Regions from separate parts of the Streptomyces luomodiensis genome, predicted to be linked through region 3. Evidence: riboswitches for the same ligand, from Rfam matches in the RefSeq annotation. Region 3 holds a riboswitch; each other region holds the start of a gene.
What was found. A riboswitch is a leader RNA that binds a small molecule or an ion and turns the genes downstream of it on or off. The one in region 3 is predicted to bind cyclic di-AMP.
Positions count from the first base shown of each region.

Region 1: another riboswitch for cyclic di-AMP. It lies ahead of PS467_RS30315 (M23 family metallopeptidase); the one in region 3 lies ahead of PS467_RS22500 (M23 family metallopeptidase).
Region 2: another riboswitch for cyclic di-AMP. It lies ahead of PS467_RS17705 (transglycosylase family protein); the one in region 3 lies ahead of PS467_RS22500 (M23 family metallopeptidase).
Region 4: another riboswitch for cyclic di-AMP. It lies ahead of PS467_RS18500 (C40 family peptidase); the one in region 3 lies ahead of PS467_RS22500 (M23 family metallopeptidase).

Region 1 is NZ_CP117522.1:7,176,151-7,180,977, forward strand. It holds gene PS467_RS30305 (M16 family metallopeptidase) at 1-1,306, shown strand, start outside; gene PS467_RS30310 (M16 family metallopeptidase) at 1,327-2,709, shown strand; cyclic di-AMP (ydaO/yuaA leader) riboswitch at 2,993-3,156, shown strand; gene PS467_RS30315 (M23 family metallopeptidase) at 3,171-3,965, shown strand; gene PS467_RS30320 (GntR family transcriptional regulator) at 4,228-4,827, shown strand, end outside.
Region 2 is NZ_CP117522.1:4,227,049-4,231,875, forward strand. It holds gene PS467_RS17695 (FtsB family cell division protein) at 1-195, opposite strand, end outside; gene eno (phosphopyruvate hydratase) at 303-1,583, opposite strand; gene PS467_RS17705 (transglycosylase family protein) at 1,816-2,514, opposite strand; cyclic di-AMP (ydaO/yuaA leader) riboswitch at 2,522-2,689, opposite strand; gene PS467_RS17710 (transglycosylase family protein) at 2,943-3,953, opposite strand; gene PS467_RS17715 (cytochrome P450 family protein) at 4,100-4,827, opposite strand, start outside.
Region 3 is NZ_CP117522.1:5,337,304-5,342,130, forward strand. It holds gene PS467_RS22490 (hypothetical protein) at 1-79, shown strand, start outside; gene PS467_RS22495 (PP2C family protein-serine/threonine phosphatase) at 274-1,728, shown strand; cyclic di-AMP (ydaO/yuaA leader) riboswitch at 1,978-2,121, shown strand; gene PS467_RS22500 (M23 family metallopeptidase) at 2,133-3,380, shown strand; gene PS467_RS22505 (aldo/keto reductase) at 3,543-4,487, shown strand; gene PS467_RS22510 (hypothetical protein) at 4,597-4,827, opposite strand, start outside.
Region 4 is NZ_CP117522.1:4,405,153-4,409,979, reverse strand. It holds gene PS467_RS18505 (L,D-transpeptidase) at 1-305, shown strand, start outside; gene PS467_RS18500 (C40 family peptidase) at 444-1,607, opposite strand; cyclic di-AMP (ydaO/yuaA leader) riboswitch at 1,616-1,782, opposite strand; gene pcrA (DNA helicase PcrA) at 1,956-4,430, shown strand; gene PS467_RS18490 (M23 family metallopeptidase) at 4,564-4,827, opposite strand, start outside.

The DNA.
Region 1 (4,827 bases), 1.8 Mb from region 3:
CAATGGCCTGCGCGTGGTGCTCTCCGAGGACCATCTGACCCCGGTCGCCGCGGTCTGTCTGTGGTACGACGTCGGCTCACGTCATGAGGTCAAGGGGCGCACGGGTCTGGCCCACCTCTTCGAGCACCTGATGTTCCAGGGCTCGGCGCAGGTCACCGGGAACGGCCACTTCGAGCTGGTGCAGGGGGCCGGCGGCTCGCTCAACGGCACGACCAGCTTCGAGCGCACCAACTACTTCGAGACCATGCCCGCCCACCAGGTCGAGCTCGCCCTGTGGCTGGAGGCCGACCGGATGGGGTCCCTCCTGACCGCGCTGGACGAGGAGAGCCTGGAGAACCAGCGCGACGTCGTCAAGAACGAGCGCCGCCAGCGGTACGACAACGTCCCGTACGGCACCGCCTTCGAGAAGCTCGTGGCCATGGCGTACCCCGAGGGCCACCCGTACCACCACACCCCGATCGGCTCGATGGCCGACCTGGACGCGGCCTCCCTGGAGGACGCGCGGGAGTTCTTCCGCACCTACTACGCGCCGAACAACGCCGTGCTGTCGGTCGTCGGCGACATCGACCCCGAGCAGACGCTCGCCTGGATCGAGAAGTACTTCGGCTCCATCCCCTCCCACGACGCCAAGCGGCCGCCCCGCGACGGCACGCTCCCGGACGTGATCGGCGGGCAGTTGCGCGAGGTCGTGGAGGAGGAGGTCCCGGCCCGCGCCCTGATGGCCGCCTACCGGCTGCCCCACGACGGCACCCGTGAGGCCGACGCCGCCGACCTGGCGCTGACCGTCCTCGGCGGCGGGGAGTCCTCCCGGCTCCACAACCGCCTGGTGCGCCGCGACCGCACCGCCGTGGCCGCCGGATTCGGCCTGCTGCGGCTGTCGGGCGCCCCCTCGCTCGGCTGGCTGGACGTGAAGACCTCCGGCGGTGTCGAGGTGCCCGCCATCGAGGCCGCCGTCGACGAGGAGCTGGCCCGCTTCGCCGAGGAGGGGCCGACCCCGCAGGAGATGGAGCGCGCACAGGCGCAGATCGAGCGCGAGTGGCTCGACCGGCTGGCCACGGTCGGCGGCCGCGCCGACGAGCTCTGCCGGTACGCGGTGCTCTTCGGCGACCCGCAGCTGGCGCTGACCGCCGTGGAGCGGGTGCTCGCCATCACCCCCGAGGAGGTGCGGGCCGTGGCCGCCGCGCGGCTGCGCCCCGACAACCGCGCCGTGCTGGTCTACGAGCCCGTCCAGGGCGCCGAGGACGCAGCCGACACCGACGCCGACGAAGCCGCCGAGACCGACGCAGAAGGGGAGGCGGCCCAGTGAGCGACGCCGTCACCGCGACCATGACCTTCCACCCGCAGCCGAAGGGCGGCGCCCCCAAGCCGTGGGCGTTCCCGGCGCCCGAGCGCGGTGAGCTGGCCAACGGCCTCACCGTGCTGCGCTGCCACCGCCCCGGCCAGCAGGTCGTCGCCGTCGAGATCAATCTGGACGCGCCGCTGGACGCCGAGCCGGCCGGGCTCGACGGCGTCGCCACGATCATGGCGCGCGCCCTGTCGGAGGGCACCGACAAGCACGACGCCGAGGAGTTCGCCGCCGAGCTCGAGCGCTGTGGCGCCACGCTGGACGCGCACGCCGACCACCCCGGCGTCCGCGTCTCCCTGGAGGTTCCGGCCTCCCGGCTGCCCAAGGCGCTCGGTCTGCTGGCCGACGCGCTGCGCGCCCCCGCCTTCCCGGACGGCGAGGTCGAGCGGCTGGTGCGCAACCGGCTGGACGAGATCCCCCATGAGCTGGCCAATCCGGCCCGCCGCGCCTCGATGGCCCTCTCCGCCGACCTCTTCCCGGCCGCGTCGCGGATGTCCCGGCCGCGGCAAGGCACCCAGGAGACCATCGAGGGCATCGACGCCGCGGCCGTGCGGGCCTTCTACGAGGCGCATGTCCGGCCCTCCACCTCCACCGCCGTCATCGTGGGCGACCTCGGCGGCGTCGACCTCGACCGGGCGCTCGCCGACACCCTCGGCGCCTGGACGGGCGGGGCGGCCGTGCCGCGCACGGTGCCTCCGATCGTCGCGGACGACACCGGCCGCGTGGTGATCGTCGACCGGCCGGGCGCGGTCCAGACCCAGCTGCTCATCGGGCGCGTGGGCGCCGACCGCCACGACCGCGTCTGGCCCGCGCAGGTGCTGGGCACCTACTGCCTGGGCGGCACCCTCACCTCCCGCCTCGACCGTGTGCTGCGCGAGGAGAAGGGCTACACCTACGGGGTGCGCGCCTTCGGCCAGGTGCTGCGCTCCGCGCCCCCCGCGCCCTCCGGCGGTTCCTCGGGCGCCGCGATGCTGGCGATCAGCGGCTCGGTGGCCACCGAGGTCACCGGCCCCGCGCTGGAGGACCTCTGGAAGGTGCTGCGCACGCTGAAGGAGGAAGGGCTGACGGACGAGGAGCGCGATGTCGCGGTGCAGAACCTGGTGGGCGTCGCGCCGCTGAAGTACGAGACGGCGGCGGCCGTCGCGGGCACCCTCGCCGACCAGGTCGAACAGCACCTTCCGGACGACTTCCAGGCGCAGCTCTACGCCCGCCTCGCGGAGACCGGCACGGTGGAGGCCACGGCGGCGGTGGTGAGCGCCTTCCCGGCGGACCGGCTGGTCACGGTGCTGGTCGGCGACGCCTCGGCGATCGAGGAGCCGGTCAGGGCGCTGGGCATCGGCGAGGTGCGCGTCATCTCCGGCTGAGCCGGCCTGACGCTTCGTCGGCTGACGGCCCGACGACTGACGGACCGTCCGGCCGGCGATGCGGCCGATGAGCCGGTCCGCGATCCGGTGCGGGAAGGACCCCGGCCCCAAGGGGGTGCCGGGGTCCTTCCTTCATGCCCGATTTAATGCCCGATTTGTGGGAGTGACTACGTGTTTGGTTTGTGGGGAGAGCAACAAAAAACCGGAACCGTTTGGTGATCGAAAGCGGGCCCGTTTAGCGTCAATCCGGCTGTTCGCCAGCGACCCGCCGCATCCGCGGCACGGACAGTCATCGCCGAGTCCCCGTACGGCGCGAGCCAGGGGAGCCGGGGACCCAACACGTCCCCTGGGGTGAATCGGGCGCCTTCCCCGGTGGGGGAGGGGCTCGTAGGAGACCTTCCTGCTCCGAACCCGTCAGCTAACCCGGTAGGCGAGAAGGAAGGAAAGGAGTGCGCCAGACCATGGCGTTCACCCGTACCGCCACCGGGAAGCACCGTCGTCCCCGCAAACCCGGCCTGCGCACCGGCGCGAACATCGCGGGCATCACCACGGTCGCTTCGGGAGTCGTCGCCGGGATAGCCGGACAGGCGTTCGCGGCCGACGAGGGCCCCTCCTCCCACGAGACCGGTCTGACCCAGGCGATCGTGATCGGCGACGGGATCGCGGACCACATCGAGGCCCAGGCGCAGTCCCAGGAGACCGCCGCCGAGCAGGCCGCCGCCAAGGCCAAGGCGGAGGCCGTCGCCCGGCAGGAGGCCGCCAGGAAGGCGGAGGCGGCGGCGAAGAAGGCCAAGGCGGAGCGCGATGCCAAGCTGCGCGCGGCGCGCGAGGCCGAGCGCAAGCGCCTCAACACCTTCGTGGCGCCGATCAGCGGCTCCTACGTCTCCACGGCCTACCAGGCGTCCAGCGGTCTGTGGTCCTCCGGCACCCACACCGGTATCGACTTCCACGCCTCCACCGGCACCTCGGTGCACGCCGTGGGCTCCGGCGAGGTCGTCGAGGCGGGCTGGGGCGGTGCCTACGGCAACAACATCGTCATCAAGATGAACGACGGCACCTACACCCAGTACGGTCATCTGTCGTCGATCGGCGTCTCGGTGGGCCAGAAGGTGACCCCGGGCCAGCAGATCGGCCTGTCGGGCGCCACCGGCAACGTCACCGGACCGCATCTGCACTTCGAGGCCCGCACCAGCGCGGAGTACGGGTCGGACATCGACCCCCTGGCGTACCTGCGCTCGCACGGCGTCAACGTCTGACCGCCTGCTCCCGGAACACCGCGAGCATTCCGTGAAGGCCCCGTCCGCCGGACGGGGCCTTCGGCGTGCGCACCGCCGCCCGCCGCCCCAAGCCGTCGCCGCCCCAGCCACCGTCACCCCAAGCCGCCGCTGACCAAAAAATATCCATGAAATGCTCCCCGCCATCGGAAATGGCGTCCGCTTGGAATAGAGTATTCAACGCGTGTTCAATGGGTGCGTTTCGCGGGCGTTTAGGCGGAGGTTCGGCAATGTGGGACCGGAAATGAACGGGGATACGACCGCGGTCCAGGGCGGTCGCCGGATTTCGGCGCACGCACTGTGTACGGCGATTCGCGACGACATCGTCTCCGGTGCGTACCAGCCCGGCAGCCGGCTCACCGAGGAACTCCTCGCCCGGCGCTACGGGGTCTCGCGGGTGCCCGTCCGGGAGGCGCTGCGCACCCTGGAGTCCGAGGGTTTCGTGACCACCCGGCGGCATGCGGGGGCCTGTGTCGCCCAGCCCTCCGAACGTGAGGCGGCCGATCTGCTGGACATCCGCGCGCTGCTGGAGCCGCTGGGCGCCGCGCGGGCCGCACAGCGCCGCACCGAGGCGCATCTGAAGGTGCTGCGCGGGCTGGTCAGGCTCGGCCGGGAGCGGGCCCAGCGCGGTCAGCTCGGTGAACTGCGGCCGCTGGCCGACTGGTTCCACGAGACGCTCGCCCAGGCGTCCGGCAGTCCGAGCCTGGCCGGGATGCTCGTCCAGCTGCGCCGCAAGACCGCGTGGGTGTTCGCGGCCGTTCCGGCGCCGCAGCCCGCGCCGGCCGAGGGCGCCCGGCGCCCCGACCCGGCCGCGCGGGCCGTGGAGTCGTGGGCGGAGCACGGC
Region 2 (4,827 bases), 1.1 Mb from region 3:
CTGGGAGATGTACTGCCGCATCGGATAGGCGAGCGCCACGACGAGGGAGCAGACGACCAGCGCGAGCAGCGCCGCGCGGCCGGTCAGCCGGCCCCGGCGGCGCTTGGTCCGCACGCGGTAGACCCGGGCGGCGGCGTGCTCGCCGAGCGCCTTGAGCCTGGTCGCGGTGGAGAACCGTTCCCGATCCGCCGGCACGTCGCCTCCCCGGTGATGACTTCGCTTGCGTAACGCCGTCCCCGGCCACGGTACGGGACCGCGGCCGGGGACATGCGTCAGACGGGTCCGCTCCCCGGAGGGAAGGGTCAGCCCTTGAAGCGCGGGAAGGCCGAGCGGCCCGCGTACACCGCGGCGTCGTCGAGGATCTCCTCGATGCGCAGCAGCTGGTTGTACTTGGCCACCCGCTCGGAGCGGGCCGGGGCGCCGGTCTTGATCTGACCGCAGTTGGTGGCGACGGCCAGGTCGGCGATGGTGACGTCCTCGGTCTCACCGGAGCGGTGCGACATCATGCACTTGTAGCCGTTGCGCTGGGCCAGCTCGACCGCGTCCAGGGTCTCGGTCAGCGAGCCGATCTGGTTGACCTTGACCAGCAGGGCGTTCGCGGTGTCGTTCTCGATACCGCGGGACAGCCGCTCCGGGTTGGTGACGAAGAGGTCGTCGCCGACCAGCTGGACCTTGTCGCCGAGCTGCTCGGTGATGGTCTTCCAGCCGTCCCAGTCCTCCTCGTTCAGCGGGTCCTCGATGGAGACCAGCGGGTACGCCGCCACCAGCTCGGCGTAGTACGAGGTCATCTCGGCGGCGGTCCGGGACTGGCCCTCGAACTGGTACGCGCCGTCCTTGTAGAACTCGGAGGCGGCGACGTCGAGCGCGAGCGCGATGTCCTGGCCCGGCTGGTAGCCGGCCTTCTTGATGGCCTCGACGATCAGGTCGAGGGCCTCACGGTTGGAGCCGAGGTTCGGCGCGAAACCGCCCTCGTCGCCGAGGCCGGTGGACAGGCCCCGCTCCTTCAGCACGGACTTCAGCGTGTGGTAGACCTCGGCGCCCCAGCGCAGGGCCTCGGAGAAGGACTCCGCGCCGATCGGAGCGATCATGAACTCCTGGATGTCCACGTTGGAGTCGGCGTGCGACCCGCCGTTGAGGATGTTCATCATCGGGACCGGCAGCAGATGGGCGTTCGGGCCGCCGAGGTAACGGAAGAGCGGGAGGTCGGACGCCTCGGAGGCGGCGTGCGCGACGGCCAGGGAGACGCCGAGGATGGCGTTGGCGCCGAGCGAGGACTTGTCCGGGGTGGCGTCCAGGTCGAACATCGCCTGGTCGATCAGGCGCTGCTCGGTGGCGTCGTAGCCGACCAGCTCGGGGCCGATCTGCTCGATGACGGCGAGGACGGCCTTCTCCACGCCCTTGCCGTTGTAACGGTTCTTGTCGCCGTCACGGAGCTCGAGGGCCTCGAAGGCGCCGGTGGAGGCGCCGGACGGAACGGCGGCACGGCCGGTGCTGCCGTCGTCGAGGCCGACCTCGACCTCGACCGTGGGGTTGCCTCGCGAGTCGAGGATCTCGCGAGCTACGACGACGTCGATGGACGGCACGAGGTTCTCCTTCGTATGGGTCTGCGGTAGCAGCACGAGCCTAACGGGCCGGGAGGGCTGCGCCCCGCGTTCGCCCGTCCCACGAGACGGGACGTGACACAAAAAGCCAGATTCAGGATTGAATATCCAGATTTCTCTGGAATGGGTGGCCCGCTATGCGTGAGCCCCGGCCGGGCGCGCCATGGGGCGGCACGCCCGGCCGGGGCCCGTTCTCAGCCGGCTCTCAGGCGGCTTAGCTGAGGTGCAGGCGCTGACCCGGGTAGATCAGGTCGGCCTTCTCGACGATGTCCTTGTTCAGCTGGAAGAGCTTCTTCCAGCCACCCTTGACATGGTGCGCCTCGGCGATCTTGCCGAGGGTGTCGCCGGACTTGACCTTGTACTCGCCGTCACCCTTCTTGATCGGACCGCGCGCCTGCTGACGCGCGGCGTGCTGGGACGCGGTACGGGGCTGCGCCTTCGGCTGGGCGGGCTTGGCGGCCGGGGCCGACTCGGTGGAGGTTCCGCCCTGCGCACCGGAAGACGTCGAAGGAGCGGCGGGCGCCGAGGGTGCGGACGGGCTGCCGCCGGCGGTCAGGCCCTTGCCGCAGACCGGCCAGGCACCCTTGCCCTGGCTGCCGAGGACCTTCTCGGCGATCTGTATCTGCTGGCCCTTGCTGGCCTTGTCCGCGGTGGGGGCGAACGCGGTACCGCCGTAGGCGGCCCAGGTGGAGCTCGAGAACTGCAGACCGCCGTAGTAGCCGTTGCCGGTGTTGATCGACCAGTTACCACCGGACTCGCACTGCGCGACCTCGTCCCACTGAGAGGTGGTGGCCGCGGAGGCGGAGGTGGCCCCGATGAGCGGTGCCGCCACGGCGGCGCCGGCCAGGCCGGTGAGCGCGGCGATACGGGTGGCCTTGGAGGGGCGGCGGTGCTTCCCGTTGGACTTGAGCATCGTTGGTTCGTTTCCTCACCGACGCCTACGAGGTGAGCTGTCGGGTTCGGACGTGAGTTGCCCGGCCGGTCGCGATGGTCGCGTCCGGCTTCACCCCTAGCCGACGAGCCCGTGTCCACAGGCCACTCGGCACCTACCTTGGGTCCCCCGCTCCTGCCTTCGGCGCTGACGCGTCGGTTCCCCCCGACCGCCGGCAGGATTCGGCGTGACGATCGACGGTGCCCGCGGTGGCGAGCGGGAAGACGGTAAACACACCTCCGGAGAAGGTTCAAACACCCCAATCGCAGTGAATGGGGCTGTAATTGATCTCACCCGGCCCACATCAGTGCAGGTGGGCCGGGTGGGGAGGGATCGGACACGCGGTGCGGCCCGGAAAATGTGACGAGATGTATGTCTCACCGGAACCAGATCGGGCAATTCACCCCGAATCACTGCTCCCTGATGGTGAGGTCAAGGCGCTGACCAGGAAGGATCAGGTCGGGGTCGATGCCGATGAGGTCCTCGTTGTCTTCGTAGAGCCCTTGCCAACCACGGCTGACGTTCTGGTCCTCGGCGATCCCTGACAGGTTGTCACCGGGTCGAACGGTGTAGGCGTCGCCCGTGGGGTCCTGGGTGCGGTCCGCGCCATCGCGGGAGGCGTGGCGCCCGGAGGGCCGCGCGTCCCCCGAACCGCCGTCACCGGCCCGCTCCCCGGCGTCCTGGGCGCCACGATGGCGGCCAGTGGGCGCGGGGTCGGCGGAGGAGTCCCCCGCGGACCCCTTCGAGCCCTCGTCCGCGGGCCCGCCCGAGGGCTCGTCGGCGGGCTCGTCCGCGGGCTTCTTCGAGGACTCGCCCGCAGGCTCCTTCGAGGACCCCTCGGAACCGCCCGAAGCGGAGCCGTCCGACGCCGAGCCGTCCAGTCCATCGGAGGACCGCGAGGCGTCGGACGTGTCCGGCCGCTCGGCCGACCCGGACGCGTCCGACCCCCCGGAGCCGTCGGACCGGCCCGCTCCCGGGGCCGGGTCCGCCTCCGGATCCGTCTCCGGGGTGGCCGTGCGGCCGGGGTTCACATCGGGGGCGTCGGCACTGCCGGTGAGTCCGGTACCCAGTGAACAGTTCGGCCAGGCGCCGGGCCCGCGGTCGCCGAGGATCGACTCGGCGACGGATATCTGCTGGGAGCGGGAGGCCAGGTCGGGGCGCGGGGCGTACTCCGTGCCGCCGTACTTCTTCCACAGGTCGAGGGTCAGCCGCAGTCCGCCGTAGAAGCCGTCGCCCTCGTTGGCGCTCCACATGCCGCCGCTCTCGCATTCGGCGACCCGGTCCCAGGTGTCGGCGTCGGCGGCCTGCGCGCCGGCCGCCCCGAAGAGGGGCATGGCGATGCCCGCGCCCGTGACCCCCGCCGCGACGACGATGGCCGGAGCCTGACGGGGGCGACGGTGTCGACCATTACCGGAACGCATGCGATTGACCTCTCCTGTGGCGAATCGGTTGCCGGTGAACATAGCGACGGCACACGATCATCACAAGGCGATGTATCCCAGGTCACGCCGCGATCACGTGGCTGACCTTTCGTCACCTTTGCCGGGCCGTACGGGTCTTGCCGACCTCACTGGGCCCCGGAGTTCCAGGTCACCGGCAGGGTGCGCAGCCCGCGCATGATGAGCCCGCCGCGCCACCGCAGGTCCTCCGGGTCCGCCGCGAGCCGCAGTCCGGGCAGGCGCCGCAGCAGGGTGCCGATCGCGGTCTGGGCCTCCAGCCGGGCCAGCGGGGCGCCCAGACAGTAATGGATGCCATGGCCGTAGCCCAGGTGCTGGTTGTCGCGGCGGGTGAGGTCGAGGACGTCGGGCGCCTCGAACCGCTCGGGGTCCCGGTCGGCGGCGGCGAGCACCACCAGCACCGGCTCCCCCTCGGCGATGCGCTGCCCCCCGAGGGTGAGCGGCTCGGTGGCGAACCGCCAGGTGGCGATCTCCACCGGCCCGTCGTAGCGCAGCAGCTCCTCGACCCCGGCGGCCAGCAGCCGCTCGTCCCCTTCTGTCAGGGCCCGCTGCATGAGGGCGCGCTGCTCGGGATGGCGCAGCAGTGCGTAGACGCCGTTGCCGATGAGGTTGACGGTGGTCTCGAATCCGGCGAACAGAAGGATGAAGGCCATGGCCGCGGCCTCGTTCTCGGTGAGGTGCTCACCGTGGTGGCCGGCCCGGATCAGACCGGAGATCAGATCCTCCCCGTCCCCTTCTTCTCTCCGCTCTCCTTCTTCCTGCCGCTCCGCGAGCTCCAGCCGCTTGCGGTGGATCAGCTCGGCGAGATACGCCCGGATCCGCTTCACGGCGCGGGCCA
Region 3 (4,827 bases):
GGGCTACGGCACCAAGGGGCACGACAACAGGGGCCACGACAACAAGGGCTATGGCGGCGGCCAAGGTAACGGATTCTGAGTCCGGGCGAACGCCATGCTTGGCGAGTGGCCCCGGAGGCATGCCCTCCGTGGCCACTCGGGTTCCAGCACACCACCATCACCGATCTGGAAACGTCGCCTGACGCCCCCACATGGCCGACACCGACTCGCATCGCGGCCCGGCACCCGCAAGCCTGATACCGGGGCACGGACCAGGGAAAGCGAGAGAAGCCGGTGCGGGTGCGAGGGAGCAGGGCTCGTACGGGCGCCCGTGCGGAGTGGCGTACGGCCTGGTCACGGCTGAGCGGCCCGCGCGTCCGCAGGCCCCGTAACCGCCTCCGTACGCCTCTCGGCCCCAGCGCCTCGACCGGTGCCTCCGCCCACGCGTCCCCCTCGTCCCCCTCGTCCCCCTCGTCCGCCCCGTTCACCCCGGAGGCCGGCGCGGCTCCCGGTGCGAGGTCCGGCGCGGCCGAGGAGGCGGACGAGGGGCCGCCGGGCCGTCGGCTGGCCCGCTGGGTCCCCGCCGTCCTCGTCCTCGGCGGCATCGCCTACGACCTGGCCGCCCCGCCCGGCTACACCGCCTCGCCCTTCTTCGCCGCCGCCCCCTTGGTCGCCGCGGCGCTCTTACCGTTGCGCCAGACCGTCGTCACGGCCGTCGCCGCCGTCCTCACGACCTGTCTGCTGGCGGAGCTGCACGGGGTGGCGGACCCGACCCAGGCGGCCACCGAGATCGTCACGGTTGCGACCGTGACCGTGCTCGCGCTGGTGATCAACCGCATCGTGCGGCTCGGCTACCACCGGCTCGCCTCGGCGCGCGGTGTCGCGGAGGCGGCTCAGCGCGCCGTCCTGCCCGCGCCGCCGGACCGTCTCGCCGGGCTGGAGATCGCGGCGCGGTACGTACCGGCGGAGAAGTACGCGGCGATCGGCGGTGATCTGTACGCGGTCCAGGACACCCCACACGGCGTACGGCTGATCATCGGGGACGTACGTGGCAAGGGGCTGCAAGCCGTGGAGGTCGTGGCGATCCTCCTCGGCTGCTTCCGGGAGGCGGCGGAGCAGGAGTCGACCCTGGAGGCGCTCGTGGGCCGGCTGGAGCGGGCGCTGCAACGCGAGGGCGCCCGGCGGGCCGACCTCGAGGTGGTCGAGGGGTTCACCACGGCCGTGGTGGCCGAGATTCCGCGCGGCGACTCCACCCTGCGGCTGATCAACCGGGGCCATCCGGCGCCGCTGCTGCTGGACGAGGACGGCGCGCTGCGCGCCCTGGAACCGGAGGCACGGGCGCTGCCGCTGGGCATGGGGGAGATGGACGGCTGGCCGGACCGGGTCAAGGAGCTGGGGTTCGCGGAGGGGGAGACGCTGCTGTTTTTCACGGACGGGGTGACGGAGGCCCGGGACCGGAACGGCGAGTTCTACGACCCGGAGGAGCGGCTGCGCGGCCAACGCTTCGATGAGCCGCAGGAGCTGGTGGGCGCGTTGGTGGCCGATGTGGAGCGCCATACGGGTGGCGGGACGCCGGACGACATGGCGCTGCTGGCGGTCCGCCGGACCTCGGCCCGCGGCAACGGACGGGCGAACGGCAACGGACGGGGGGACGGCAACGGACGAGGGAACGGCAACGGACGGGCGAACGGGAACGCGGGCGGTCGCGACGCCCGTACGAGCGCCGGCGGCCCCGCACACGGTGCGTAACCAACCGAGCTCCCTCCGCATAACAATTGACACACGATCAGCCGGACCGCGTTTTTGCCAACCCTTGCCCGAGGTGTTGACTCGCCCCCATCTGTCCCTCCATGGGCGCTAAGTTCATGCCAAAGGTGCGCGGATTCCTCGGAACGGCTTGGAATCACATCCCGCTCTCTATTAACGTTCGATAACGCAGCGCGGTCGTCACAACCGTCGCAAGGGCGGCACCGTGCGCCGTCGCCGAATCCCGTACGCACAGCGGCAGCACCGCACCACCAGCAACACCAAGGGAACCGGGGAACCAACAACCTTGGGGTGAATCGGGTCGAACCTGACCCGTAGGAGACCTTCCTGCTCCGAACCCGTCAGCTAACCCGGTAGGCGAGAGGGAAGGAAAGGAGTGCGCCTCCGTGGCGTCCAACAGGTCTGTCCTGGACGAGGCTCCGTATCGCACAGGGGGAGGCGGTTCGGGGACCGCCACCGCCTACGGCCCCGGCTTCGACGCCGGCGGCGGGACGAGCTCCGGGGGTGGGACGAGCTCCGGGGGTGGGACGAGCTCCGGGGGTGGCCGCTTCGCCCCCGACGACCGGTACTTCGCCCCCGGCGATCGGCAGGCGGACGGGGACGCGCCCGAGACCCCGGGCGCCGGCTTCGAAACCGAGTCCTGGGAGGAGTGGAACCCCACCGAGGACTCCATCGCTCCCGTACGTGGCCGGCACCGCGTGGTGAAGCAGCGGGGCGGGACCATGGCGCGCAGCGGCGCCGTCCTCGGGGTCGGCATGATCGCGGCGGTCGGCGCGGGCGGTATGGCCAGCGCCAAGGACCGTCCGGCCGCGCCCATATCCCTGCCCGACCTCGGCCATGTCGCCGACGAGGTCAAGGCCAGTCTGCCCGCCGCCAAGGACCTGCCCGGCATCGGCTCCTTCATGTCGGACGACAGCGACAGCGACGGCGCCCAGACGACCGCCGCCCCGCTCTCCCAGGCCGGTCTGACCAGCGCGGACGAGCAGCGCGGCACCACCGACGCGGGCGAGGCGCTCCGCGCCCGCATCCTCCAGCAGGCCGAGAACCAGCAGAACGCGGCGGACGAGGACAACCGCACCGCCGCGGCGAAGGCCGCCGCCAAGGACGCCGCCGACAAGGCCGCGGAGGTGGCCGCCCAGGCCAAGGCCAAGGCCGAGGCGGAGAAGAAGGCCGCCGAGCAGCGGGCGAAGGAGGCGGCCGAGAAGAAGGCCGAGGCCGCGCGCCAGGCCAGGCTCGCCGCCGCGTACACCCTCCCCGTCGGCTCGTACACCCTGACCGCGAGCTTCGGCCAGGCGGGCGACATGTGGTCGGCCGACCACACCGGCCAGGACTTCGCCGCCCCGACCGGCACTCCGGTCAAGGCGGTGCACGGCGGCACCATCACCCAGGCGGGCTGGGCCGGCTCGTACGGCTACCGCATCGTGCTGACCCTCGACGACGGCACCGAGCTCTGGTACTGCCACCTGTCCTCGATGGTCGTCACCTCCGGCAAGGTGACGACGGGCGAGACCATCGGCCGCGTCGGCGCCACCGGCAATGTGACCGGCCCGCACCTCCACCTCGAGGTCCGGCCCGGCGGCGGCTCGCCGATCGACCCGATGCCCTGGCTGCGCCAGCACGGACAGAACCCCTGACACCTCTGACACCCCTGACACCACGGTTACCCCTGATACCCCGGCGGCCCTGGCGCTCTCTCCCCCCTTGACGCCAGGGCCGCCGGTTGTTCGTGCCCGGCACGGCGCAATCCGCGCGGGTGTGGTGGAACAACCTCTTCCAGTCAGTCGTTGAGGGAATACATGGCTGACAACAAGCAGAAGATCGGTGACCTGTCCGTCTTCCCGCTCTCCTTCGGTGGGAATGTCTTCGGCTGGACCGCGAACGAGGCCGAGTCCTTCGAGGTGCTCGACGCCTATGTGGCGGCGGGCGGCAATTTCATCGACACCGCCGACGTTTACTCCGCCTGGGTGCCGGGCAACGAGGGCGGCGAGTCCGAGATCATCCTCGGCAAGTGGTTCGCCTCCCGCGGCAACCGCTCCGACATCGTCCTGGCCACCAAGGTGGGCGCCGGGGTCCCGGAGCCGCGCGGCCTGACCTCGTCCGCCATCAAGTCGGGCATCGAGGAATCCCTCCAGCGGCTGGGCACCGACTACATCGACCTCTACTACACCCACTACGACGATCCGTCGGTGCCGGTTGAGGAGATCATCACCACCCTGGACGAGCTGGTCCGGGAGGGCAAGGTCCGCGAGATCGGCGCCTCCAATGTGAGCGCCGAGCGCCTGGAGGCCCAGCTCACCTTCTCCACCCAGGAGAACCTGGCCCGCTACGTCGCCCTCCAGCCCCACTACAACCTGGTCTCGCGCGACACCTTCGAGGGCGAGCTGGCCGACGTCGCCGCCCGCCACGGCCTGGCGACCCTCCCGTACTACTCCCTGGCGTCCGGCTTCCTCACCGGCAAGTACCGTCCGGGCACCGCGGTCGACAGCCCCCGCTCCACGGGCGCGGCCAAGTACCTGGAGACCGAGCGCGGCCAGAAGGTCCTCGCCGCCCTGGACGACGTCGCCGCCAACCACGGCGCCGAGCCCGCCACGGTCGCCCTGGCCTGGCTCCTCGCCCAGCCCACGGTCGTGGCCCCCATCGCCAGCGCCCGCACCGTCGACCAGCTCCCGGCCCTCCTGGCCTCGGTCGACCTCAAGCTGACCCAGCCGGAACTGGACCTGCTGACCTCGGCCTCGGACTGAGGCCGCAGGCCGTCCGGCGGCACGGATACGCGATACGAGATACGAGGGGGCGGGCGGGCCGCAAGGCCCCGCCCGCCCCTCGTCATGCGTACGCCTACGAACCGAACGCCTACCGCCGATCGGCAAGAGCCCACGAAGCAAGGGCGACGCCACCGGCGACGGCGAACACGGACGGCCAGGCCCCGATCTTCTTCGCCAGCGGATGCGACCCGGCGAAGGCGGCCACATACGCCGCACTCAGCGCGGCCGCCGTCCCGTTCCCCGCCTTCTCCCGCCACCCCCGAGCGGCCACCGCCCCGGCGGCGGCCAGGGCAACCCCACCCAAGGGCCGCTTCTTGGT
Region 4 (4,827 bases), 930 kb from region 3:
GCTCCCGGCTGGTCTACGGACCGGTTCCGGTGCGGACCGGGCGGAACGGCTTCGAGACCCGCACCGGGCTGACCAGGGTCTACTGGCGGAACAAGAACCACTGGTCGACGCTCTACAAGGTCGCCATGCCCTACAGCCAGTTCTTCGACGGCGGTCAGGCGTTCCACTCCATCGCCGGCAGCGTATGGTCCCCGCCCGGCTCCCACGGCTGCGTCAATATGCGCGCGGCCGACGCCAAGAAGTACTGGAGCCTGCTGAAGAACGGCGACGATGTGTACGTCTACGGGCGCAAGCCCGGCACCTGAGGCGATGCCGGTGCCGCTGCCCGAGACCCGGCCCCGGGCAGCGGCACCGCGGCCTCTGAGGGCCTGCCCCGCGAAAGTCTGGCTCAGCCTGACCCGCGAAAGCCTGGCCCGCGAAAGCCTGGCCGACGAGAGCCTGGCCTACGCGGGCCGTACGCTCCCGTAAATCGGCATCTCCGTGATCGGGGCCTTCTTCACCACATCGCCCGGCTTCGGCGCGTGGATCATCATCCCGTCGCCGATGTAGAGGCCGACATGGCTGATGTCGTCGTAGAAGAAGACGAGATCGCCCGGCTGGAGCTGGGACGTCGAGACGCGCGTACCGATCTTCACCTGGTCCCAGGTGGTGCGCGGCAGCGAGATCCCGGCGGACTTCCAGGCCGCCTGCGTCAGTCCTGAGCAGTCGAAGGAGCTCGGGCCGGTGGCGCCCCACACGTACGGCTTGCCGAGCTGCGCCTTCGCGAAGGCGATGGCCTGGGCCGCCTTGGAGCTGTTGGCGGGGGCCGAGGGGGCCGTCGAGCCGCCGCTCCCGTCCTGCTGTCCCTGCTGCTCCTGCTGCTTTTTCCGGGCGGCGGCCTCCTGCCGCTGCTTCTCGGCCAGCGCGGCGGCCTTACGGCGGGCCTCTTCCGCCTGCTTCTTCTCGATCGCCGCCAGCCGTGCCTTCTCCTTGGCGGTCAGATTCGCCAGCAGCCGCCGGGCCTCGGTCAGTTTGTCCTGGACGGTCTTCTTCTGGGTCTTCAGCTGCTTCTGCGCCGCGGTCAGCGTGGCGAGGCTCGCGCCGGCCTTACGGCGCTCCTCGGCGGTCTTCGTCCGCTGTGTCCGGAAGTTGTCGACGGCCTGCTTCTGTCGACCGGTCAGCCGGTCCAGCAGATGCGACTGGTCGAAGACGTCCTGCGGATCGTCGGAGAACAGCAGGGTCGCGGCGGAGCGGGCCAATCCGCCGTCGCGGTACTGGGCGGCGGCGTAGGTGCCCAGTGTGCGTCGCGCCTCGTTGAGCTTCTCGGTGCGCTGGGCGACGGAGTCCAGCAGCTTGTCGACCTTGGCCCGCTGCTGGTCGGTGCGTTCCTTCGCGGCGTTGTAGCGCTGGGTGGCGGTCTCCGCCTGGTGGTAGAGGGTGTCGACCTTCTCCTTGACCTTCTCGATCGACTGGGAGGCCGGCCGGGGATCACCGGGCGCGGCGTTGGCCGACTGGGACAGGAGGGTGACGGAGGCGAGGGCGGCCGTGGTGAACCCGACGGCCGTACGGCGGCCGTGACCGGTGCGCGGGGCGGGTATGCGGGTCCGCGGTTTGCGGTGCGACGCCAAAGGAGGCGACTCCTTCCGTGGACCGCCTACCGGGTTAGCTGTCGGGTTCGGGCGGTTCGGAAGGTTGCCCTACGGCCTCGCGCGCGGCACGTGCGTGCCGCACCGCTCGGCCGATTCACCCCGGTCGTGCGTTCTGGGTCCCCGGCTCCGGGCCGCCTCGCGGCGGTGCCGGACTCGGCGGAGGCCGCCCGTGCCGACGCGGTTCGCCGACGGATCGTCCGGGCCGCCTGACGCAGGACGGTAGCCAATGCGTGGGGCTTCTGTGAAGACTGGTGTTCGTTTTGCCCGAAACCGTTTCGTGATGTTCGGACGTCGGGTGTCAGTGGGGCGGCCTAGACTCGGGGAGCGATGAGCAGCCTCTTTGACGACAGCTTCCTGGCGGACCTCGGGCCCCCCTCTCATGAGGAGGAGCCACCGCCGCCCGAGGATTCGGCGCACCCTGCCCACGGTGGTGCTGAGGACGTGCCGCATCACCTCTTCAGCGGCGCCTTCGACGCGCCCGTGCCCAGGGAGGCCCACTACCGGGACGGCGCGCCGCGGCCCGCCGTGGACCCGTCCGCCCTGCTCGAGGGGATGAACGAGCAGCAGAAGGCCGCCGTGGAGCACACCGGCGCTCCGCTGCTGATCGTCGCGGGCGCCGGCTCCGGCAAGACCCGGGTGCTCACCCACCGCATCGCGTATCTGCTCGGTGCCCGCGGGGTGCACCCCGGCCAGATCCTCGCCATCACCTTCACCAACAAGGCGGCGGGCGAGATGAAGGAGCGCGTCGAGGAGCTCGTCGGCCCGCGGGCCAACGCCATGTGGGTGTCCACTTTCCACAGCGCCTGCGTCCGCATCCTGCGCCGAGAGTCCAAGAAGCTCGGCTTCACCTCGTCGTTCTCGATCTACGACGCCGCCGACTCCAAGCGGCTGATGTCGCTGGTCTGCCGGGATCTGGACCTCGACCCCAAGCGGTTCCCGCCGAAGTCCTTCAGCGCCAAGATCTCCAACCTGAAGAACGAGCTGATCGACGAGGAGACCTTCGCCGGGCAGGCTGCGGACGGCTTTGAGAAGACCCTCGCTGAGGCGTACGCGATGTACCAGTCGAGGCTGCGCGAGGCCAATGCGCTGGACTTCGACGACATCATCATGACCACGGTCAATCTGCTCCAGGCGTTCCCGGACGTCGCCGAGCACTACCGCCGCCGCTTCCGGCACGTCCTGGTGGACGAGTACCAGGACACCAACCACGCCCAGTACACCCTCGTGCGCGAGCTGGTGGGCACGGACACCGAGGAGACGACCGCCGCCGAGCTGTGCGTGGTGGGCGACGCCGATCAGTCGATCTACGCCTTCCGGGGCGCCACGATCCGTAACATCCTCCAGTTCGAGGAGGACTACCCCACCGCGCGGACGATCCTCCTCGAGCAGAACTACCGCTCGACCCAGACCATCCTGAGTGCGGCCAACGCGGTCATCGAGCGCAATGAGAACCGCCGCCCGAAGAACCTGTGGACACAGGCCGGCGCCGGAGCCGAGATCGTCGGCTATGTGGCCGACACCGAGCACGACGAGGCCCAGTTCGTCGCCGACGAGATCGACCGGCTGACGGACGCGGGCGACGCCAAGGCCGGGGACGTGGCGGTCTTCTACCGGACCAACGCCCAGTCCCGTGTCTTCGAGGAGATCTTCATCCGGGTCGGGCTGCCGTACAAGGTCGTCGGCGGCGTGCGCTTCTATGAGCGCAAGGAGGTCCGGGACGTCCTCGCGTACCTGCGGGTGCTGGCCAACCCCGAGGACTCCGTCCCGCTGCGCCGGATTCTGAACGTGCCCAAGCGCGGTATCGGGGAGCGCGCCGAGGCCATGATCGACGCGCTGGCGCTGCGCGAGAAGATCACCTTCCCGCAGGCGCTGCGCCGGGTGGACGAGGCGTACGGCATGGCGGCCCGCTCGGCCAACGCCGTCAAGCGGTTCAACACCCTCATGGAGGAGCTGCACACCATCGCGGAGTCCGGGGCGGGCCCGGCGACCGTCCTGGAGGCGGTGCTGGAGCGCACCGGCTATCTGGCCGAGCTCCAGGCGTCCACCGATCCGCAGGACGAGACCCGGATCGAGAACCTCCAGGAGCTCGCGGCCGTGGCCCTGGAGTTCGAGCAGGACCGGAGCGAGGAGAACCCCGGCAGCCTCGCGGACTTCCTGGAGCAGGTCGCGCTCGTCGCCGACTCCGACCAGATCCCGGACGAGGACACCGAGGGCTCCGGCGTGATCACGCTGATGACGCTGCACACGGCGAAGGGTCTGGAGTTCCCGGTCGTCTTCCTCAGCGGCATGGAGGACGGCGTCTTCCCGCATATGCGGGCGCTCGGCCAGACCAAGGAGCTGGAGGAGGAGCGGCGGCTGGCCTATGTGGGGATCACCCGGGCCCGCGAGCGGCTCTATCTGACCCGGTCGACGATGCGCAGCGCCTGGGGACAGCCCGCGTACAACCCGCCGTCCCGCTTCCTGGAGGAGATCCCGGATCAGTATGTGCGGTGGCGGCGCACCGGGCCCGCCACCCCGTCGGCGTCCATGGGCGGCGTCGCCTCGACCCCGCCGTCGGGGCTGTCGTCCGGTCTGTCGTCGTCGCGTGCGCGCACCGGGGGCAGCGGGTTCGCCACCCGGCGGGCCAAGGAGCGTCCGGTGGTCGCTCTGGCCATCGGTGACCGGGTCACCCATGACTCGTTCGGGCTCGGCACGGTGGTGGCGGTCAAGGGCAGCGGGGACAACGCGGAGGCGACGATCGACTTCGGCGACGAGAAGCCGAAGCGGCTGCTGCTGCGGTACGCACCGGTGGAGAAGCTGTAGGGAGCGGCCTGTGGGGGACGGCCGGTAGGAGCGGCCTGTGCGGGACGGCCGGTAGGGAGCGGCCTGTGGGCAGCGAGGGAGCCACGGGCCGGGGCCGCCGCCACAGGCCGGATCCGGACCCGGCCGGGTCGGATCAGGTCGGGTCGAGGCCGTGGCTCCGCAGCCAGGGCAGCGGGTCGATGGCCGAGCCGCCGCCGGGGTGCACCTCGAAGTGCAGATGCGGGCCGGTGGAGTTACCGGAGTTCCCGGAGTAGGCGATGGTGTCCCCGGCCTTGACGGTCCCGGAGCGGATCTTGGCGCTGCTGAGGTGGCAGTACCAGGTCTCCGTACCGTCCGGGCTGGTCAGCACGACCATGTTGCCGTAGGCGTCGTTCCACTGCGTCGTGACGGTGCCGTC